Aureimonas sp. SA4125: one gene and its partners. The protein of the gene in region 1 binds, or shares a complex with, the protein of each later gene. Links are inferred from orthologs where the notes say so. Each region holds a gene or a part of one and is shown on either strand. Other genes may lie near its edges.

Region 1 (7,244 bases):
GATGACGAGGCCGGCGCCGGGATTGTGGCCGCCGTCGAGCCAGATCTCGGTGCCCGGCACGGCCGCCCGCGCAAGCGGCCCGGCCGTCAGGCGCTGCAGCCGTCCTGGCCATTCCGCCGCGAGGATGCCGGTGGCGATGGCGGCGTCGCTCGGGTCGAAGCCGGCCGCCCGGAGTCCGGCGATGGCCACGGCGGCATTCGTCATCTGGTGGCGGCCGGGCAGGCGCGGCATCGGCAGGTCGAGGAGACCGTGGTCGTCCTGGTAGACCAGACGACCGTTCTCGGCGAACGCAAAGAAATCCTCGCCATAGAGGAGGAGCGGCGCTTTGGCCCGGACGGCGGCGGCACGAATGACCTCGGCGGCCACCGCCTCGCTCTGATGGCCGACGACGACCGGCACGCCGCGCTTGATGATCCCCGCCTTCTCCGCCGCGATGAGCTCGACGCGGTCGCCGAGAAAGGACTGGTGATCGAGCGAGATGGTGCTGATGACGCAGGCGGCGGGCGCCTCGATGACGTTTGTCGCGTCGAAGCGGCCGCCGAGGCCGACCTCGACCAGCGCCGCGTCGGCGGGATGCTCGGAAAACAACAGGAATGTCACGGCCGTCAGGATTTCGAAGACGGTGATCGGCTCGTCCGCATTGGCCCTGGCGACTCGCGCGATCGCTTCGGCCAGCACCGCGTCCTCCACGAGCCGCCCGCCGCCGACCTGGCCGAGACGGTAGCGTTCGTGCCAGTTGACGAGATGCGGCGAGGTGTGGGTGTGCACCGACTTGCCGTCGGCCTCGAGGATGGCGCGCGAGAAGGCGACGACCGATCCCTTGCCGTTGGTGCCGGCGACGTGCAGCACCGGCGGAAGCTGGCGCTGCGGATCGCCAAGGCGCGTCAGCAGCCGGCGGATCCGGTCGAGGGCGAGATCGAAACCCTTGGGATGCTTCAGCAGCAGCCGGTCGATCTCGGCAGCGGCGAGCCCCGTCATGGTCATGTCCTCGTCTGGTCCACCCTGAGCGTGATCGGGCGCAGGCGCCCCGGCAAGGCCGACCTCATGCCGCCTCGATCGCCTCGACGGGCATCTCGCTCGGCGCAGTGTCGACGTCGGCCAGGGGCGCCGCGGTCTTGGTCAGCAGCTTCAGGAGCCTCGCAATGGTGGATTTCATCTGGTGGCGATGGACGACCATGTCGACCATGCCGTGCTCCATCAGATATTCCGCCCGCTGGAACCCCTCGGGGAGCTTTTCGCGAATCGTCTGCTCGATGACGCGCTGCCCGGCAAAGCCGATGAGGGCGCCCGGCTCGGCGATATGGACGTCGCCCAGCATGGCGTAGGAGGCGGTGACGCCGCCGGTGGTCGGGTTGGTGAGGACGACGATGTAGGGAAGCTTTGCCTCCTTCACCATCTCGACCGCGACCGTGGTGCGCGGCAGCTGCATCAGCGACAGGATGCCCTCCTGCATGCGCGCGCCGCCGGAGCCGGCGAACAGCACCAGCGGCCGGTGCTCGGCGACCGCCGTCTCGGCCGCCGTGACGATGGCCTCGCCGGCGGCAAGGCCGAGCGAGCCGCCCATGAAGGAGAAATCCTGCACCGCCGCGACGATCGGCAGGCCCTCGATCGTGCCGGTGCCGACGAGGATGGAATCCTCCATGCCGGTCTTCGCCCGGCTGTCCTTCAGGCGGTCGGTATAGCGACGCTCGTCGCGAAATTTCAGCGGGTCGACCGCGACCTTCTTCAGCTCGATCGCGTGGACCGCACCGTCGTCGAGAAAATGCTTCAGCCGCTCGCGGGCGGAGATGCGCATGTGATGGCCCGAAGTCGGGATCACCCACTGATTGGCCTCGAGGTCCTTGTGAAAGACCATCTCGCCGGTCTCGGGACACTTGATCCAGAGATTCTCCGGCACTTCCGAGCGCGTCAGGAGGCTGGTGATCTTCGGGCGGACGTAGTTGGTGATCCAGTTCAAGCGGTTCTTCCCGTTTGGCGGAGCGAGCGGCGGCGGCAAGCCGGAGCGTTCATCGCCGTCACATGGCCTTTAATTCAGGCCTCTGCAAGGCTCGGCGCGCGCACGCCGCTGGCAAGCGCCCGGACGAGATCCAGCACGGCCTCCTTCGTCCCCGGCGTCGCGCGACCCTCCTCCAGCGTCGCCTCGATCGCCCCGATCAGCGCCGAGCCGACGACGACGCCGTCGGCAGCGTGGCCGATGGCGTTCGCCTGCTCGGGCGTGCGCACGCCGAAGCCGACGCAGACCGGAAGGTCCGTGTGGCGCTTGATCCGCGCCACCGCCGCGCCGACCTTGCCGGCATCGGGCGCGGCCGCCCCGGTGATGCCGGTGATCGAGACGTAGTAGACAAAGCCCGAGGTGTTGGCGAGGACGGCCGGCAGCCGCTTGTCGTCGGTCGTCGGCGTCGCCAGGCGGATGAAGTTGAGGCCCTGGGCGAGCGCCGGCAGGCAGAGCTCGTCGTCCATCTCCGGCGGCAGGTCGACGACGATGAGGCCGTCGACGCCGGCCGCCAGTGCCGCCGCGACGAAGGCGTCGACGCCGTAGACGTAGATCGGGTTGAAATAGCCCATCAGGATGATCGGCGTCGCCTGGTCGCCCTGGCGGAAGCGCGCGACGGTGGCGAGCGTCTTGCGCAGCGTCTCGCCGCCGTTCAACGCCCGAAGCCCCGCCTTCTGGATCGCCGGCCCGTCGGCCATGGGATCGGAGAAGGGCATGCCGAGCTCGATCAGGTCCGACCCCGCGGCCGGCAGGGCGGCCATGATGTCAAACGCGGTCTCGCCATCGGGATCGCCCGCCATCAGGAAGGTCACCAGCGCCGGGCGCCCCTCGGCCTTGAGGCTGGCGAAACGGTCTTCGATGCGTGTGGTCATTTTAAGCCATTGTCTGTAAAACTTGGAGATAACGGGATGTCTTGCGAAGCATAGGCAGGGTAGAGTCCGGCATCGGATCTGGACTAAAATGCATCACTTCGTTTCGTACAACTCTTACTGCATCAAGGGTTGAGCAGAACTGAGTTCTATCAATATTAAGAGGAAACGGATTTGGGATTATATCGACATTTTGGAAGATCCTAAGATACTGGCCAAATGTTAAATCATATACACTATTATATTTGTCAGTTAGATTCAAAATTTTGATTAGTGTAAAATTATCGCATTTTATCCATTTTTGTAAAATAATTCTTATTTGGCTTTCAATCTCATTAAGAAGCAAAAATGGCTCAGTAATCTGTTGAAACTGTAAGCTAAGATCAGTAGTTGTTACAATACCAGACAATGTCTGATCAGTATCTCTAACGAGAACGTATTCATTATCGATTACTTGTCGGATTGTGGAGAACAAATAGCTATTTTTATTGATGATAACTGCCGAATCCATAAAGTCCTTCACCGTCTTCCCGCCCACGCCTGACGCAAGGCGCTCTCCTATGGATCTCCACGAAATGATGCCCTTAATTTCACGGGGTGTTGTGAGCACTGGAAGCTGGGAAAAGTCGTGAGTCATCATTAATGTTACTGCTCGACCTATAGAGTCGTCAGGTGCAACCACTATCATTCTAGTTGACGCTGATGGAAGCGACCCAACACGTAGCAATGGGTCAGTAAAGTTAATTGAAGCTTGCTCAAAAACCGCCTCTACTGCGACTGATTCTTCAGATTTATCTGGTTTAAATAAGCAAATTTGAATTACATCGTCTATATACGTTTCCGTATAGTCAGGAACAGTAACTAAATTGTATGTATTTAAAAGGCTATTGATCCAAGCGACTTTGCTAGGCCCTCTGCGCTGCGCATCAAACCACCACAAAAATTCTCTGACCGTAATATCTACAGGCTCCGCACCGCCTTCCAAAGCTAATTGGACCTCTTCAAGGATCTCCTCCGAAGTTTCAAAATGATCATACGGTTTCGATAGACTGTACGACATCAGATCGCCATCCCGAGATGCTTCGCCACCGTGTGCACGTCCTTGTCTCCGCGGCCGCAGAGGTTCATCACGATGATCTGGTCGCGCCCCATCTTCGGCGCGCGCTTGATCACTTCGGCGAGCGCGTGCGCCGGCTCCAGCGCCGGGATGATGCCCTCGGTGCGGGTCAGCATCTTGAAGGCTTCGAGCGCTTCCGTGTCCATGATCGGCACGTATTCGACGCGGCCGGTATCCTTCAGCCAGGAATGCTCGGGCCCGATGCCGGGATAGTCGAGGCCGGCCGAGATCGAATGGCCCTCCTTGATCTGGCCGTCGCCGTCCTGCAGCAGATAGGTGCGGTTGCCGTGCAGGACGCCCGGTGAGCCGGCGGTCAAAGAGGCGCAGTGCTCCTCGCCGTCGAGCCCCTTGCCGCCCGCCTCGACACCGACGATCGCGACGTCCTTGTCGTCGAGGAAGGGGTGGAAGAGGCCGATGGCGTTCGAGCCGCCGCCGACGGCGGCGACGAGGAGATCCGGCAGCCTGCCTTCCATCTCCAGCATCTGCTCGCGCGCCTCGCGGCCGATCACCGACTGGAACTCGCGCACGAGCTCAGGGTACGGATGCGGGCCGGCGGCGGTGCCGATCAGATAGTAGGTCGAGTCGACATTGGTCACCCAGTCGCGCAGCGCCTCGTTCATCGCGTCCTTCAGCGTGCCGTGGCCCGACGTCACCGGCACCACCTCGGCGCCGAGCAGCTTCATGCGAAACACGTTCGGCGACTGCCGCTCGACATCGGTCGCGCCCATGTAGACGACGCAGGGAAAGCCGAAGCGCGCCGCGACCGTGGCGGCGGCAACGCCGTGCTGGCCGGCGCCCGTCTCGGCGATGATCCGCGTCTTGCCCATCTTGCGGGCGAGCAGGATCTGGCCGAGGCAGTTGTTGATCTTGTGGCTGCCGGTGTGGTTCAGCTCGTCGCGCTTGAAGTAGATCTTTGCGCCGCCGTCGAGTCCCTGCGCCGCCGCGACGCCGCGCAGTTCCTCCGTCAGTCGCTCGGCGTAGTAGAGCGGCGACGGGCGGCCGGTGTAGTGCTTGTTGAGATGGGCGACCTCGGCCAGGAATTCCGGGTCGACGCGCGCCTCGTTCCAGGCCTCTTCGAGTTCGAGGATCAGCGGCATCAGCGTCTCGGCGACGAAACGTCCGCCATAGATGCCGAAGCGGCCCTCTTCGTCGGGTCCGGCGCGGAAGGAATTCGGGGCTGGGGTCTGGTTCACGAGGCGCTCCGTTCCGGGTGCAGGCCTGCCCCGTTCATTCGGGCCTGATCCAGGGCGTCGAAGAAGCCGTGGATGAGGCCGGTGTCCTTGATGCCGGGGGCGCTTTCGACGCCCGACGACACGTCGAGTCCGGAAGGCTGCGTCCGGCTCAGCGCCTCGGCGATGTTGCCGGCATCGAGCCCTCCGGAGAGCATGTATTCGGCGCCAGCGTCAAGCGCGGCGAGAAGCGCCCAGTCGAAGGAAACGCCGTTGCCGCCGGGCAGGACCGAGCCTTTCGGTCGCTTGGCGTCGAGGAGAATCCGGTCGGCGATGCCGCGATAACGGTCGATCGTCTGGAGATCGCCGGCAGTGCCGATGGACAGCGCCTTCATCACGGGAATGCCGGTGCGCTGGCGGATCTCGGCGACCCGTTCGGGCGTCTCGTGGCCGTGCAGCTGGATCATGTCGGGCCGCACCCAGTCGGCGATCGCCTCGATCGTGGCATCGTCGGGATCGACGGTGACCACCACCAGCCTTGCAGGCGCCGCGACGCGAGGCCGCAGCGCGGCCATCTGCGCGACCGAAAGATGGCGCGGGCTCTTCTCGAAATGGATGAAGCCGACATGGCTCGCACCCCGTTCGAGCGCCGCTGCAATGGTCTCCGGCGTCCTCAGCCCGCAGATCTTGATGTCGAGAGGGGTCATGGCGAGCCACTGGTCTGTTCTTCGGCCTGCGTCAGGCCCGATATATCGAGAATGCCGTCCAAAGTGTCGAAACGGCGGTGCCAGTCGTGGTGGCGGGCGGGGTCTATCCTGTCGCAGAGCGACGGAGCGCGCGCAACATAGTCCAGCGCCAGCGCCCGGGTCACTTCCTTGTCATAGCGGAAGATAGCGGCGTAGATATCGAAGTACAGCTTGACGAGTTCGGCATTCTGGCTGCCGAGCGTCAGCGCCGCCGTGGCGAAGCTCTCCGGCGAGGGCGGCACCTTGAACCGCCCCATGAAGGCGTCAGCCACCATGTTCCAGCCGGCATAGACGAGCACGCGCGGGTCAATGTCCGGCTGCGCATGGCCCGCCAGCTTCGCACCGGCGACCGTCTCGACGTCGCGTCGGTTGAGCACCTTCGTCACGGCCTCGAACATCCTGACGCGGGTCAGGTCGCGAAAGCGCCGCGCGTCAAATTCGGCGAAGGGCGTGGTGACCTTTGACAGCCGCAGCCTGCCGCCCGCGCGGCCATAGGCCAGGGCGGTCATCCCGGCAGCGTAGATCGCCAGCCCAGCGATGAGAGCTTGCCACACGGTCGGCCTCCCGGTCCCGGTCGAGCCACGACTATAGACCTGACGCTGCGTCAGTCAAAGACGATGGCGTGCAAGCCCGCGCCCTCGCGCTTCAGCCAGGCGCGCCCATGATCCATGTCGGGACAGAGATCCCGGCACAGCGCCCAGAACTTCGGGCCGTGGTTCATCTGGCGAAAATGCGCCACTTCGTGCGCGGCCAGGTAATCGAGCACGGCAGGCGGCGCCATGACGATGCGCCAGGAGAAGGCGAGCCGCCGGTCGGCCGTGCACGAGCCCCAGCGGCTGGTCGTGTCCTTCAGCGTCAGCGCCGCCGGCTTCAGCCCGACGGCGGCGGCGTGGCGATCGACGGCCCCCTGCAGGTCGCGCCGGGCCTCGCGCTTCAGCGCGTCGACGACCCGCCGGGCGAGATGCTGGGGATCGCCGCCGACATGCAGAACCGTTTCGCCCGGGCCCGTTTCGAAACGCGAGACGCGGTGGCCGGGCGCATGGGCAATCCGCAAGCTTCCGCCGCGAAACGGCAGCAGCGCGCCTTCGGCGATGCGCACCGGCGCCGGTGCGGCGCCGAGGCGGCTTTCGGCCCAGCCCTTGTGACGCTCGATGAAGTCCAGAATGACCTTTGCCGACATTCTGGGTGGAGCCGTGACGGAAAGCGTCGTCGCGCCTGGCGAGAGCCGCATGATCAGCCGCTTGGCGCGCGGATTGCGCCGGACGACGAGCGGCAGGCTCTGCGACGCGAACTCGACCATCGCCGGCAGCGTCTCGGGCTTGCCAGGCTTTGCTGGAGCCGGCGGACGGG
Region 2 (7,293 bases), 2.5 Mb from region 1 along the record:
ATCCTCGACCTGATCCGGGCCGAGACGATCTCCGGCAAGATCGCCAAGGACCTGTTCGAGATCGTTTTCACCGAGGGCGGCGACCCGGCCGAACTCGTCGAATCGCGCGGCATGAGGCAGGTCACCGACACCGGCGCGATCGAGGCGGCGGTGGACGCCATCATCGCCGCGAACCCCGACAAGGTCGAGCAGGCGAAGCTGAAGCCGACACTTGCAGGCTGGTTCGTCGGCCAGGCGATGCGCGCCATGGGCGGCAAGGCGAGCCCGGCCGTCGTCAACCAGCTGGTCAAGGATCGGCTGGGCCTGGAGTAGCCGCCAGCCTTTTCGTGATGATCACGTCCAAGGCGTGAAGGGCTTTGCCGCCAACTCGGCAGTGGCGGCGCGGCGTATGCCGACGCAGAATGTGCGCCGGAGCCTTGGCGACGTCCCACCCATGGACGCCTGATGTCCAGGCGTCATCGCCGGCAATGGGGCCGCCGTTAATGATGAATGAAACATTAACGCACCGACCACGGAGGAACGGCTAGAACACGTCGGTCGACTGACGACGGGAGCCTGTTCTTGAACTATTACGGCCCGATCATCCTTGCCTCGAGCGCCTTGCTGATCGCGGTGCACGGGCTCGTCATGCGGCGCCGCGCTGCGAGGCGAAGCGAGACCGGAACCGGGGCGGGACCGTCATCGGCGCGTGTCACGCCGTCCTCGCTGTTTGTCTGGCTCTCGGCGCTCGGCGCCGGTCTCGAATGGCTGCTTCCCACCGGGTCGGCCTTGAAGCCCGTATTGGGATGGCTCGCCGCGGGTGTCGCTCTGGTGATCGCGGCCGAATGCATCATGCGGGCCGCATCCCGCACGCTTCAGCGACATGCGACCACGCAGGACGCCAGGCGCGTCGCCGATGTGCTGGTCGCCGATGGCCTCTTTCGCTCGACCCGCAATCCGATCTATCTCGGCATGCTGCTGCTCTTCCTTGGCGTCGGCGTCGCGGCGACCAGCCTGTGGGCGCTGGCGCTGCTGCCGGCCTATTTCCTCGCACTGCATCTCCTCGTCGTTCGCCCGGAGGAGGCGGCGCTGCGCCACCGGTTCGGCGATCGCTACCGACGCTATGCGGCAAGGGTTCCGCGCTATCTCTGACGACATGCCGAAATCGGCCCCTCCGCCCGTGGGGCCGCCCTGCGCGGGTGGACAATCGGCGCCGGCGGCGCCATAAAGCCGTCGACCAAAAGGCGGATCGCGGCAATGAAGAAGACCCTTCTCGAAATCTTCACATGGTGGCAGGGCCAGACGATGGGCACCCGCTTCCATACCTGGCGCTTCGGCAAGAAGGTCGGCGAGGACGAGCGCGGCAACATCTATTATCAGAATGCCGACGGGTCGCGCCGCTGGGTCATCTACAACGGTCCGGCCGATGCTTCCGCCATCGGTCCCGGCTGGCATGGCTGGATGCATCACCGCGTCGACGTCGCCCCGGCCAGCGAGACCTACACGCCCCGCACCTGGCAGAAGGCGCACCAGGCCAACCGGACCGGCACGCCCGCTGCCTATCGCCCGAAGGGATCCTTGCTCAACCCCTCCGAGCGGCCACGCGTCACGGGCGATTACGACGCCTGGCAGCCCTGACAGGCTCAGCGGCCGCCCCGGCATCCGGACAGTCGCGTGCGGTTCCGTCGTATCGGAGCTTTTCCGCTGTATCGGGAGAAGGGCGCGGATCTTCGATCCCGTCATATTTCGGTCGGCTCTGCCGGCCACCACCGCGGCAGAGAGATTCTCGCCGCAGGAAATGACTGATGAGACTGCTTCCCGCCACCTTGCTCGCCCTATCGGCCCTGACGATCGCAGTTGGCGCGCAGGAACTCCTGCTGCCGCCGATCGATGCCCCGGCGCCCAGCGACGCTCCTGCGCCCGGCGAGGGCGCGGCGACGCCCGCTCCGCCTGCAGAGCGCGTGAAGAACAAGGTCGCCGAGTTTTCCGGTCTCGACAAGATCACCGGGCGGATTACGTCCTTCGATGTCTATATCGACGAAACGGTGCAGTTCGGTGCCCTGCAGGTGACGCCGCGCGTCTGCTATACCAGCCCGCCCAGCGTGCCGCCGCAGACCGACGGTTTCACCGAGGTGGACGAGATCACCCTGGACCGCCAGATCAGGCGCATCTTTACCGGTTGGATGTTTGCCGACTCACCCGGCCTCAACGCCGTCGAGCACCCGGTCTATGACGTCTGGCTGACCGGCTGCAAGAGCGATTCGGCCGTGCCCCCGCCCGCCGGATAGAAGGTCGCGGGCAGGGCGACCGCCTCTTCGAGCCTTTCGTGATAGTCCGCGCGCGAGATCTCGACCGCGCCGAACTGGGCAAGATGGCTGGTGATGAACTGTGCGTCGAGCAGGCGGTATCCCCCAAGACGCAAGCGTTCGACGAGAAAGGCCAGCGACACTTTCGAGGCGTCGGTCTCGCGCGAAAACATGCTCTCGCCGAAAAACGCGCCCCCGAGGCTGACGCCGTAGAGCCCGCCGACGAGATGGCCGTCGCGCCAGGCTTCGACCGAGTGCGCATTCCCGTTCTGAAAAAGCTGCAGGTACAGCTTGCGGATCTCGGCGTTGATCCAGGTGTTCGCCCGGCCCGGCGCCGGCTCGGCGCAGGCGTCGATGACGGCCGGGAAGGCGCTGTCGTAGCGCATCTCGAACGTGCCGCGGCGGATCGTCTTCCTCAGGCTGCGCGACACGTGAAAGCTGTCGAGCGGGATGATGCCCCGCTCTTCCGGATCGATCCAGAACAGTCCCGGATCGTCGGCATTCTCGGCCATGGGAAAGATCCCGCAGGCATAGGCCTTCAGCAGGATCCCCGGCGTGATCTCGAAGCGCTGGTCCCGTCGCCTGGCCATGGCCGGCTCAGTGCGGCTGCTTGTCGGCCAGGTACTTCTCCAGCCAGTGGATGTCGTAGTTGCCGGCGGCAATGTCGGCATTGTCGACGAGGTCGCGGAACAGCGGCAGCGTCGTCTTGACGCCATCGACGACGATCTCGTCGAGGGCACGGCGCAGCCGCATCATGCATTCCTGCCGGGTCCGGCCGGAGACGATGAGCTTGCCGATCAGGCTGTCGTAGAAGGGCGGGATGACATAGCCCTGGTAGATGCCCGAATCGACGCGCACGCCGAGGCCGCCCGGTGTGTGGTAGTGGGTGATGGTGCCGGGCGAGGGGGCGAACGTCGCTGGATCCTCGGCATTGATGCGGCATTCGATGGCGTGTCCCGAAAAGACCACTTCCGACTGCTTCAGCGACAGGCCGACCCCGGCGGCGACGCGGATCTGCTCGTGCACGAGATCAAGCCCGGTGATCGCCTCCGTCACGGGATGCTCGACCTGCAGCCGCGTGTTCATCTCGATGAAGTAGAATTCCCCGTTCTCGTAGAGGAACTCGATCGTACCGGCGCCGCGGTAGGACAGCTGGCTCATGGCATTGGCGCAGATCATGCCGATGCTGTCGCGCTGAGCGTCGGAGAGGGCGGGCGAACGCGCCTCTTCCCAGACTTTCTGGTGACGGCGCTGCAGCGAGCAGTCGCGCTCGCCGAGATGGATGGCATTGCCGGCGCCATCGCCGAACACCTGCACCTCGATATGCCGGGGCTTCTCCAGGTACTTCTCGATATAGACCGCGTCGTCGCCGAAGGCTGAACCCGCTTCCGTGCGAGCGGTGGCAAGTGCCAGCGACAGATCCTCGGCGGTGCGCGCCACCTTCATGCCGCGTCCGCCGCCGCCGGCGGAAGCCTTCACGATGACGGGAAAACCGATCTCCTTGGCGATCTTCGCCGCCTCGACGTCGTCGGTGACGGCGCCGGGCGAGCCCGGCACGACAGGGATGCCAAGGCGCTTGGCCGTGCGCTTGGCCTCGATCTTGTCGCCCATGATCCGGATATGCTCGGCGGTCGGGCCGATGAAGGTGATCTTGTGCGCGTCCAGAATGTCGGCGAAGCGCGAGTTTTCCGACAGGAAGCCGTAGCCTGGGTGCACCGCGTCGGCGCCGGTGATCTCGCAGGCCGCCAGGATCTGCGGAATGTTCAGATAGCTGTCGCGCGACGGCGGCGGGCCGATGCAGACGCTCTCGTCGGCAAGGCGGACATGCATGGCGGCGTTGTCGGCCGTCGAATGCACGGCGACCGTCGGGATGCCGAGTTCCTTGCAGGCGCGCAGTACCCTGAGGGCGATCTCGCCGCGATTGGCGATCAGGATTTTCTTGAACATCGTGCTTCTCGCCTCAGCCGATGACGACGAGCGGTTCGCCGTACTCGACCGGTTGGGCATTGTCGACGAGGATCTTCTTGACCTTGCCGGCACGCGGGGCCGGGATCTGATTCATGGTCTTCATCGCCTCGATGATCAGGAGCGTCTCGCCCTCGACGACCGTCTGGCCGATCTCGACGAAAGGCTTGGCGTCGGGTCCCGAGGCGAGATAGACCGTGCCGACCATGGGCGAGGGCACGCTGCCAACCTCGGGGCCGGTTGCCACCACCGCCGCAGGCGGGGCCGACTGCATGTCCGGCGCGTAGCCTGCCTGCTGCGGAAAGGGTGCCATGTGCATCTGGGCGGGATAGCCGCCGAATTCCTTCTGGCGGCAGACGCGCACGCGCAGCGTACCCTGCTCGACTTCGATCTCGGTCAGATCCGTGTCGTTCAGGATATCGGCCAGCTCGCGAACAAGGCCGCGGTCGATGATGTTGTCTTTGGTGGACATGCTTTACCTTTGAACCTGGCCGGACTGCCGGGGGACTGCGGGCGGACCCGAACGCATTCACGGGCCCGCATCGAAGAGGCGCCTGCCCAGGCCGTGCCGTTACGCGATCGCTACCAGCCTACGATGACGAAACTCTTGATGAGAACCGATGTCGACGCGCCGACACGCGGACAGCGGCAAGATCGGCCGTGTATAGACCGAGCCGCCCGCTTCGAAAAGCCGAAAGATCGGCCGCGCGGTAAAGCCTTCAGCAGGCGGTCTTACCACAACTGCGGACGTTGGCGATCTTCTCGGCCAAGCCCTCCATGCCGATGGCGCCGGGCACCACCTCGTTGGCAAGGACGTAGGAGGGCGTGCCGGTGATCTTCAGAAGCTCGGCGATGCGCGCATCCTCCTTCAGCGTTTCCTCGACCTCCGGCGACGTCATTGCCGTGCGGATGGCCGCTTCGTCGACCCCGAGCTCCTCGGCGACGGTAAGGGCGCTGTCGGCGTTTGCGACGCCCTTCAGCCCGAGGAGCTTCATGTGGAAATCGACATAGCGCTCCGGCGCGACATGCCTGAAGGCCAGGCTGACCTGGCTCGCCTCCATCGACTGGGGGCCGAGGACCGGAACTTCCTTCAGGACGAATCGGAGCTTCGGATCGGCCTCCACCAGCGCCTGCATGTCGGTCATTGCCTTTTTGCAGTAGCCGCAATTGTAGTCGAAGAACTCGACGATCGTCACGTCTCCCTGCGGATTGCCGAAGACCGTGCCGGCCGGCGTTGCGAAAAGATTCGGACCGGCCAGCGCGATCGCTTCCTTCTGCTCGGCCAGTTCCTGGACCTGTCGCTTGGCCTGCAGGGCGTCCATCGCCTCGAGCAGCACCTCCGGATTGCGGATGAGATAGTCCCGGACCACGGCTTCGATGTCGGTCTTTTCGCCCGCGGTGAGGGCCATCGCCGGGACGGGGGAAGCCAGGGCCAAGGCTGCGGCCGTCGCGGCGAGGAGAGACTTTCGAATCAAGATGGCGTTCCTTTTTGGACCGGAAATCTCACGGTCACTTCGATGAGCTCTTGGTGGAAATGATGTCCTGGGCTTGCAGCCACTGCGGCGACCCGGGTTTCAGCTTCATTTGCGCCCGTGCGGCGAAGATCCGTGCGTCGAGGAGGGCCCCGGCCTGCCAGTGAGCCTCCGCCATCGCGAGTTCGGCCGAGGCATCATCGCCTATTCGCCCGTAGGCCATAGCCAGGAATCGATAGCCGCTGGCATTCGAAGGGTCCGACTGCAGCCCTTTCTTGATGATGGCGATGGCGTTTTTCATGTCGTCGGCATCGCCCCCGGTGACCATGGCCTGGCCGATCGAGGCCTGGAGAAGACCGGACTTCGTCGGGTCGAGCTTGGCAGCGCGGGTAAAGGCGACGGCCGCCTCCTTGGCCTTGCCGGCCTCCATCAGGATCTCGCCGCGGATTTCGTGAAACCAGGGGCTTTTCGGATCCTTGGCGATCAGGGCGTCGATCTTCTGCAGCGCGATCGCCGGCGAGCCCGAAAGATGGGCGGAAATCGCCTCGCCATAGGTTGCGGCAAGACCCCGCGAATCCTTCGAGAACATCCGCCTGACGGCACCCGCGCCCTCGCCATAGGCCGCGATCTTCGCGCGGGCCAGATCATGGCGCAATTGCAAGGCCGGATCGTCCTTGCGGTCGTAGTAGGGACTCTGGCGTGCGAGATCCTGGAGCCGCACGATGCGGTCGCGGGGAGCGGGATGGGAGGTGATGTAGCGCCGCGGCGAGACGCCCGAGAGGAGATTGGCCCGTTCCAACCCCTCAAAACTCTGGATCAATCCCTTGCCGGACTGGCCGGCCTTTTCGAGATAGACCAGCGCCGAGCGGTCGGCCGTGGTCTCTTCGGACCTCTGATAGGCCTGAAGCCCGCGCAGCGCTGCCGTACCGCCGCCAACCGCAAGGCCTGAGCCCGCCCGCGCCGCGTTGGAAGACCCGGTCGCAGCGCCTGCCACGGCGACACCGGCGCCCAGAAGGCCTGCGATCAGGGCGATCCTCTGCGCCTGCTCCATCTGCTCGCGCAGCCGCAGTTGGTGGCCACCGGCCAGATGGCCGATCTCGTGCGCGATCACGCCGACCAGCTCGTTCGGCGTCTCGGAGCCGACGATCGTGCCGGTGTTGATGAAGATGCGCCGACCGGAGACGAAGGCGTTGAACTCGGGGCTGTTGACGAGAATCACCTCGACCCCGGAGCGGGAAAGCCCCGCCGCCTTCAGGATCGGCTGCGTGTATTCAGCGACCAGTCCCTCGATCTCCGCGTCCCGGACCACCGGAACTCCGCGACCGACGGGCCCCGCGGCCAACGTATTGGAGGGAACCATCACGCAGGCGATAAGGAGACAGACAAGTCGGGTCTGGAGGCGAGCGATCATCGGCCTTATTCTGTCCTTCTCAAGATGGTCGGTCGGATTCGCGTCGACATCCCAATCCTTTTCAATCCGGCAAATGTGAGGCTATCCCGGCCTGACCCGCGCCGTGCGGCATGCGACACGCCCTGTGCCGCAGAATGCGCCGTTCTAGGAGTATCACAGT
Region 3 (7,267 bases), 870 kb from region 1 along the record:
CTCGATTCATCTTTAGAAAGGCCTGTTCATGGTCAGTCTCGGCGGCATCGCCCGCAAGTTGCTCGGTTCGTCGAACGATCGGGTTGTTCGACGTTTCGAGCCCTTCGTGCGGGAAATCAACGCGCTCGAGGCCTCGCTGGTAGGCTTGAGCGACGAGGCGCTGCGCGGCCGTACCGACGAGTTCCGAGCCCAGATCGCCGCCGGCACCCCGGTCGACAACCTGCTCGTTCCGGCCTTCGCGACAGTGCGCGAAGCCGCCAAGCGGGCTCTCGGCATGCGCCATTTCGACGTCCAGATGATCGGCGGCATGGTCCTGAACCGCAAGTCGATCGCCGAGATGCGGACCGGCGAGGGCAAGACCCTCGTCGCGACCCTACCCGTCTATCTCAACGCGCTTGCCGGCAAGGGCGCGCACGTCGTCACCGTGAACGACTATCTCGCCACGCGCGACGCGGAATGGATGGCCAAGGTCTATCGCTTCCTCGGAATGTCCGTCGGCATCATCACGCACGGCCTCTCGGACGACCAGCGTCGCGCCGCCTATGCCTGTGACATTACCTACGCCACCAACAACGAGCTCGGCTTCGACTACCTGCGCGACAACATGAAGTACGAGCGCGGCCAGATGGTGCAGCGCGGCCATCACTTCGCGATCGTCGACGAGGTCGACTCGATCCTGATCGACGAGGCGCGCACGCCGCTCATCATCTCCGGCCCGCTCGACGACCGATCCGATCTCTACAAGACCATCGACGCCTTCATCCCGCAGCTCGGTCCCGAGGACTACGAGCTCGACGAGAAGCAACGCCAGGTCTCGTTCACCGAGGACGGCACAGAGAAGCTCGAGCGTCTGCTGGAATCGGCGGGCCATCTCGTCGGCGCCTCGCTCTACGACATCGAGAACGTCGCGATCGTCCACCATGTGAACAACGCGCTGAAGGCCCACACGCTGTTCCAGCGCGACAAGGACTACATCGTCCGCAACGACGAGATCGTCATCATCGACGAGTTCACCGGCCGCATGATGCCGGGCCGGCGCTATTCGGAAGGCCTGCACCAGGCGCTGGAAGCCAAGGAGGGCGTCACCGTCCAGCCCGAGAACCAGACGCTCGCCTCGATCACCTTCCAGAACTATTTCCGCATGTACGAGCGTCTTGCCGGCATGACCGGCACGGCGTCGACGGAAGCGGCCGAGTTCGGCGACATCTACGGCCTCGATGTGCTGGAGATCCCGACGAACCTGCCGGTCAAGCGCATCGACGAGGACGACGAGGTCTACCGGACGGCGGACGAGAAGTTCAAGGCGATCGCCAACGAGATCAACGAGGCGGCTGGCCGCGGCCAGCCGGTCCTCGTCGGCACGACCTCGATCGAGAAGTCCGAAATGCTGGCCGAGCGGCTGGCCAAGGGCGGGCTGAAGAATTTTCAGGTGCTGAACGCCCGCTATCACGAGCAGGAGGCCTATATCGTCGCGCAGGCGGGCGTGCCCGGCGCGGTGACGATCGCCACCAACATGGCCGGTCGCGGCACCGACATCCAGCTCGGCGGCAATGCCGACATGCGCATCGAGCACGAACTGAAGGACATGCCGGAGGGCCCGGAGCGGACCGCCGCCGAGGAGGCGATCCGGACCGACATCAAGCGCCTGAAAGATCAGGCGCTGGCTGCCGGCGGCCTCTACGTTCTGGCCACCGAGCGGCACGAGTCGCGGCGCATCGACAACCAGCTGCGCGGCCGCTCCGGCCGTCAGGGCGATCCCGGCCGGTCAAAGTTCTTCCTGTCGCTGCAGGACGACCTGATGCGCATCTTCGGCTCCGAGCGCATGGACACCATGTTGACCCGGCTCGGCCTGAAGGAGGACGAGGCGATCGTCCACCCCTGGATCAACAAGGCGCTGGAGAAGGCGCAGAAGAAGGTCGAGGCGCGCAACTTCGACATCCGCAAGAACCTTCTGAAATACGACGACGTGATGAACGACCAGCGCCGCGTCATCTTCGAGCAGCGGCTCGAACTGATGGATGCGGAAGGGCTGACGGAGACGGTCACCGACATGCGCCAGGCGACCATTGAGGCCGCCGTCGCCCGACATATTCCCGAGCGCGCCTATCCCGAGCAGTGGCAGACCGCCGAGCTGCGCGAGGAGTGCCTGGAGCTTCTCAACCTCGATCTGCCGATCAAGGAATGGGCCGACGAGGAAGGCATCGACGAGACCGTCATCCGCGAACGCATCCTCGACGCCGCGGACGCCATCTTCGCCGAGAAGACCGAGCGTTTCGGGCCGGAGATGATGACCTACATCCAGCGGTCGGTCGTCCTCCAGACCATCGACCTTCTCTGGCGCGAACATCTGGTCAACCTCGATCACCTGCGCTCGGTCGTGGGTTTCCGCGGCTACGCCCAGCGCGACCCGCTGAACGAGTACAAATCGGAGGGCTTCGAGCTCTTCGAGACGATGCTCGGCCATCTGCGCGAGCGCACCACCGCGCAGCTGATGCGCGTCGAGGTCGTGCGGCAGGATGAGCAGCAGCAGTCTCAGGACGATCTGCTGCCGATGATGACGGCGCATCACATCGATGCCACGACCGGCGAGGACGATGCCACCGGCCTGTCCGCCGACAACGAGGATCCAAGCCTCTGGGGTGTCGTCGGTCGCAACGAGCCCTGCCCCTGCGGCTCGGGCAAGAAGTTCAAGCACTGCCACGGCGCTTTCGCCTGAGAGCGGGAGCCGGCAGGCGGCACGTTCAAGGACCGGGGCGGCAGCGTCCCGGTTTTTTATGCGCTGACTGAAGCGTTGCCGCCCTCGGAATGCGGGATGGAGCCGGCAACCGGCCTTGTCCCGCCTCGATCGGCGTCGCTGGCTGGGAAGTGCCGGTGGCGCGGCGCTTTCCGGCGCGGTGCCGGCAACGAAGGACGATTTGAGCGCGACGGCTTCGCTGCGGCGCTCGTCGGCCGAGCACTCCGACGGGGCAAGCCGCGGGAGGAGGTCCGCAGCCCATCCCGCGCCTTGGCGTTCGGTCGGCTCGCCATGACCATGCGAACGGCCGGCCGCCGACGCGGTCCGGCGACGCGCGGCCCGGCCGGGACTACTTCGTGAAGCCGTCGAAAACGGTCGCCTTGCGGGTCTTCAGCGGCTTGCCGAAACGGTCGAAACCTTCGCGGCGGTGCTGCTCGGCGGCATAGGCATCGGCGGTGATCGGCGTGCCGGTCTTGTAGCTGAAGGTCGAGACGGGCGCGAATTCGTGCGGCTTCATCTGCGCAAACAGCCTGTCTTCCTCGGCCTGGTCGGACAGGCGCTTGGCGGCGACCTCGACGGTCTCCTCGACCACCGGGCAGGGCCCTGCCGGCAGGAGGGTCTGGCCGGGCTCCAGCAGGGGATCGAAGACGTAGCGCTTTTCGCAGACGCCGACATTCGGCACACGCTTGGTGAGTTCGAAACGGTCCGACCCCTCCTTCAGCATCTTCCAGAACGCGTAGTGCTCGGACTGGCGATGCCGGGCAAGGTTCTTCGGTGTCATGCGGAAGGGAAAGGCCTGGATCTGGAACGAGCGCTGACCGCCGGCAAAGCTGTCACGGGCGAGCGCGTAGAGTTCCTCGACCTGCCAGTCGTCCATGGCGTAGCACCCGGACGAATTGCACGAGCCGTGGATCATCAGGTTCTGGCCGGTAAAGCCGTGCGAGCGGTCATAGGCGTTGGGATAGCCGATGTTGACGGCGAGATGGTGCTGAGAGCCCGGGTTCAACTGCGACGGCACGACGGTGTAGAAGCCCTCGGGCCCCTGGCGATCGCCTTCGGCCTTCTTGGGCCCGAGCTTTCCGGACCAGGCGCAGATCGAGTAGGTCTTCAGAAGTTCGTACTTGCCGCTCGACTTCTGCTTCCAGACCTCGAGCGCGGATTCTTCCTTGAACAGACGAACCAGGATCGGCGACGTCAGCCCCATGTCCTTGGTCTTCATCACCTTGATGAGGGCAGCGGGAACCGGCGCCTGCGGTCCCATCAGGTCGCCGAAATCGGCGCCCGGCTGACAGGCCGAGACGGCAAACAGGCTGACCGCGAGCGCGGCGGCAGTGATCAGACGTCTGACGAGCATGCCCGTCCCCCTGTTCGGCAGGGGGCTTCAACCCCGCTGCCCCTTGCATCCATCCTGCCCCACGGCCGCACAGACCGCTGGCACCAGCCCGAACCCTGGCAAACCCTTGCTCGGACTCAGACAATTTGTCTCTTGTTTTGACTCCGCGGGCCCTAACGATGCGTTAACATCGCAGCCCCGGCCGCGGAATACGCCCTTCGATCCCACAAGGACGACGCCATTGTGACGAAGGTCGAGCGGTAACGCTAGGTCACGAGCGTGGCGGTTCTGCCACGATCGCCGCAAAAGGGGACGAGCGGCCCTGGCGAACTTACAAATTCCGGCCGATCGCCAGGAACTTTTCGCGGCGTTCGCGCCGCAGCGTCGCGCCATCGCGGGGCGTCAGTTCCGCAAACGCCGCCCGGATGCGCTCTGCCGTGGTGTCGATCGCCACACCGGCATCGCGATGCGCGCCGCCGATCGGCTCGGGCACGATTTCGTCGATGACGCCGAAGCCCTTCAGGTCCTGTGCGGTGATCTTCATCGCCTGGGCAACGTCCTGCGCCCGTGTCGCGTCGCGCCAGAGGATCGAAGCGCCGGCTTCCGGCGAGATGACGCTGTAGATGGCATGCTCCAGCATCAGCACCCGGTTGGCTGCTGCCAGCGCGATGGCACCGCCCGAGCCACCCTCGCCGATGATCACCGACACGAGCGGCACCTTCAGGTTGAGGCAGGCCTCCGTCGAGCGGGCGATCGCCTCGGCCTGGCCGCGCTCCTCGGCGCCGATGCCGGGATAGGCACCGGCCGTGTCGACCAGCGTCAGGACCGGAATGCCGAAACGCTCGGCCATCTCCATGATGCGGACAGCCTTGCGGTAGCCCTCGGGGCGGGCCATGCCGAAATTGTGCTTCAGCCGGGTCTGGGTGTCAGACCCCTTCTCCTGGCCGATGATCGCGATCGACTGCCCGTCCAACCTGCCGAAGCCGGAAATGATGGCGTGGTCCTCGGCGAAGAAGCGGTCGCCGGCCAGCGGCGTGAAGTCGGTGATCATCCGCTCGACATAGTCGAGGCAATGCGGCCGGTCGGCGTGACGGGCGACCTGCGTCTTCTGCCAGGGCGTCAGCTTTCTGTAGAGGTCGAGCAAGGCATCGTGCGACCGCTTCTCGAGCCGCTGGATCTCCTCGGTGACGTCGACGCCATCCTTGTTCTCGCCGATCCCCTTCAGCGCGATGATCTGGCTTTCAAGGTCGGCGACCGGCTTTTCGAAGTCGAGATAGTTGTGCATGAGCGACCGAAGCCGTCCTTTCGACACAGGGAGATCCCCGGCACCTCTCGTGAGGTCAGCGGGGCTTGTCGGCCGCCGGCGGAAGGCGGGTCAGAGTGCGGCGCAAACTGACGATGTGCCCGCGTCTTGTCAAGAAATGCCGTCGACCGCCAGCCGGGCCGCGGTGCGGGGTCAGTCGCGGCTCGTCTCCGACAGCGGGTGATGATCGGTGACGAGGCGGATCAGGCGCTCTTCCAGGACATGGGTATAGATCTGCGTCGTCGAGATGTCGGCATGGCCGAGAAGCTCCTGCACGGCCCGGAGGTCGGCGCCGTTCTGCAGAAGATGACTGGCGAAGGCATGCCGCAGCACGTGCGGAGAAACGCGCGCAGCGGGAATCCCGGCGCGCGCCGCCAATGCCTTGAGGTCGCGGGCAAAGGCCTGGCGGGTCAGATGACCGCTTTCCGACAGAGCCGGAAACAGCCAGGGCTGCTCGGCCGGAGACGGCATGCCGGGCGCTTTCAGCGCCGCAAGCGCCTCTGCGAAACCCGCAAGCGCGTCGCGGGCACGCTCGCCGATCGGCACCATGCGCTCCTTGTCGCCCTTGCCGCGAACGATCACCAGCCGATTCTTCGGCCGGAGCACCGAACGCGGCAGGCTGACGAGTTCCGAGACGCGCAGGCCCGTCGCATAGAGAAGCTCGACGAGGGCATGCAGCCGCCGCGCGCGGGCGAGCGCCGCCCCCGTCACGTCTGGATCGGCCGCCGACGCCGCGGCGGCGTCGATCAGGCGGTCGACCTCGTCCTCGCTCATGATCTTTGGCAGCGGGCGTGCCTTGCGCGCCGTCTCGATCGGCCCGGTCGGATCATCGCCGCGCATGCCCTCGGCGTAGAGGAACTTGTAGAACTGGCGCAGCGAGGACATCCGCCGCGACTGGCTGGAGGCGGCGAAGCCACGCGCGGCGAGATCGGAGACGAAGGCCCGGATGTCGTCGCTCGATGCCGCGGCAAGGCTCGTCCCGCGGGAGCCGAGAAAGTCGCTGCTGTCGTCGAGATCGCGGCGATAGGCGGACAAGGTGTTCTCCGCAGCGCCGCGCTCCACCGCCATCATCTCGATGAAGGTCTCGATGTCGACGCCGTCACGGCTGGCGGGCCGCGCTGCCGGGCTCGGCCTGCCCTTCTCTCCACCCGTCATGGACGCAGCGGCATGATCGGCTCGCCCTCGGCGGGCGGCGGCTGCAACTGGTCGAGCGGCAGGATGATTTCGACCGGATGCTGGGCCGGCTCGACGAAGAAGACGAGCGCGGCCATGGCAGCCAGGATCAGTCCGCAAACGAGAACGAGCGTCGTCAGGAGACGGACAAGCGTTGGCATGACGACAAGGCCATTCTGACTCGAGGACACGGCGGTTCAGGTCCGCTTGAGCGGGACGCATTCGCTCCCCTTCCTTTAAAGAATGCAGCCGGTGGCGCAAGCGCGAAGCCACAACCGGCGCGGCCCCTTCCCGCCTTGACGCCAGCCCCGATTTCCTGTCTCCCAGAACAAAATTCTCCTGGGGGAAGACCACGTAGGACGATGAGGAGCGAAACCCGCCTGGACGATAACCTCGACATCGCCACGCGTCTCGGTGGCCGCTGCATCACGCTGATCGGCCTGATGGGCGCCGGCAAGTCGACGGTCGGCCGGAAACTGTCGCAGATGCTCGCCCTCCCCTTCCACGATACCGACACCGAGATCGAGACCGCCGCGCAGATGAGCGTCGCCGAACTCTTCGCCTCCTACGGCGAGCCGGAGTTCCGTGCGCTCGAGGCCCGCGTCGTGGCGCGGCTCGCGCGCGAGGGACCCCATGTCCTGGCCACCGGCGGCGGCGCCTACATGGCGACCGAGACGCGTGAGATCCTGCGCGAGCGGGCGGTGACGGTCTGGCTGAAGGCCGA

Evidence for each region.
Region 2: the proteins of accD (region 1) and accB are in contact, whole or in part, in a solved structure (PDB 8UXZ), measured with the Escherichia coli proteins. The link is inferred for Aureimonas sp. SA4125 from one-to-one orthologs.
Region 3: the proteins of accD (region 1) and Sa4125_RS18235 are in contact, whole or in part, in a solved structure (PDB 8UXZ), measured with the Escherichia coli proteins. The link is inferred for Aureimonas sp. SA4125 from one-to-one orthologs.

Annotation. Positions count from the first base shown.
Region 1 is NZ_AP025032.1:4,720,075-4,727,318, forward strand. What follows is about bases 1-2,810. They hold accD (acetyl-CoA carboxylase, carboxyltransferase subunit beta), read right to left. Parts: upstream 1,958-2,810; coding sequence 1,043-1,957; downstream 1-1,042. Other genes in these bases: Sa4125_RS22345 (folylpolyglutamate synthase/dihydrofolate synthase family protein), read right to left, coding at 1-978; trpA (tryptophan synthase subunit alpha), read right to left, coding at 2,032-2,810. Outside these bases: more of trpA, read right to left, coding at 2,811-2,865; Sa4125_RS22360 (CBS domain-containing protein), read right to left, coding at 2,867-3,922; trpB (tryptophan synthase subunit beta), read right to left, coding at 3,922-5,172; Sa4125_RS22370 (phosphoribosylanthranilate isomerase), read right to left, coding at 5,169-5,855; Sa4125_RS22375 (hypothetical protein), read right to left, coding at 5,852-6,403; Sa4125_RS22380 (SprT family zinc-dependent metalloprotease), read right to left, coding at 6,499-7,244.
Region 2 is NZ_AP025032.1:2,191,843-2,199,135, forward strand. Bases 2,985-5,843 are described here. They hold accB (acetyl-CoA carboxylase biotin carboxyl carrier protein), read right to left. Parts: upstream 4,723-5,843; coding sequence 4,246-4,722; downstream 2,985-4,245. Other genes in these bases: accC (acetyl-CoA carboxylase biotin carboxylase subunit), read right to left, coding at 2,985-4,232; Sa4125_RS10200 (DsbA family protein), read right to left, coding at 4,970-5,725; Sa4125_RS10205 (M48 family metalloprotease), read right to left, coding at 5,760-5,843. In the rest of the region: Asp-tRNA(Asn)/Glu-tRNA(Gln) amidotransferase subunit GatB, read left to right, coding at 1-312; Sa4125_RS10170 (isoprenylcysteine carboxylmethyltransferase family protein), read left to right, coding at 562-1,131; Sa4125_RS10175 (NADH:ubiquinone oxidoreductase subunit NDUFA12), read left to right, coding at 1,237-1,617; Sa4125_RS10180 (DUF2155 domain-containing protein), read left to right, coding at 1,785-2,267; aat (leucyl/phenylalanyl-tRNA--protein transferase), read right to left, coding at 2,207-2,875; more of accC, read right to left, coding at 2,883-2,984; more of Sa4125_RS10205, read right to left, coding at 5,844-7,133. UniProt on the Escherichia coli protein: This protein is a component of the acetyl coenzyme A carboxylase complex; first, biotin carboxylase catalyzes the carboxylation of the carrier protein and then the transcarboxylase transfers the carboxyl group to form malonyl-CoA.
Region 3 is NZ_AP025032.1:3,844,516-3,851,782, forward strand. Bases 3,376-6,208 are described here. They hold Sa4125_RS18235 (acetyl-CoA carboxylase carboxyltransferase subunit alpha), read right to left. Parts: upstream 5,353-6,208; coding sequence 4,399-5,352; downstream 3,376-4,398. Other genes in these bases: Sa4125_RS18230 (murein L,D-transpeptidase family protein), read right to left, coding at 3,376-4,088; Sa4125_RS18240 (site-specific tyrosine recombinase XerD), read right to left, coding at 5,524-6,208. Outside these bases: preprotein translocase subunit SecA, read left to right, coding at 29-2,716; more of Sa4125_RS18230, read right to left, coding at 3,084-3,375; more of Sa4125_RS18240, read right to left, coding at 6,209-6,525; Sa4125_RS18245 (hypothetical protein), read right to left, coding at 6,522-6,704; Sa4125_RS18250 (shikimate kinase), read left to right, coding at 6,906-7,267. UniProt on the Escherichia coli protein: Component of the acetyl coenzyme A carboxylase (ACC) complex. First, biotin carboxylase catalyzes the carboxylation of biotin on its carrier protein (BCCP) and then the CO(2) group is transferred by the carboxyltransferase to acetyl-CoA to form malonyl-CoA.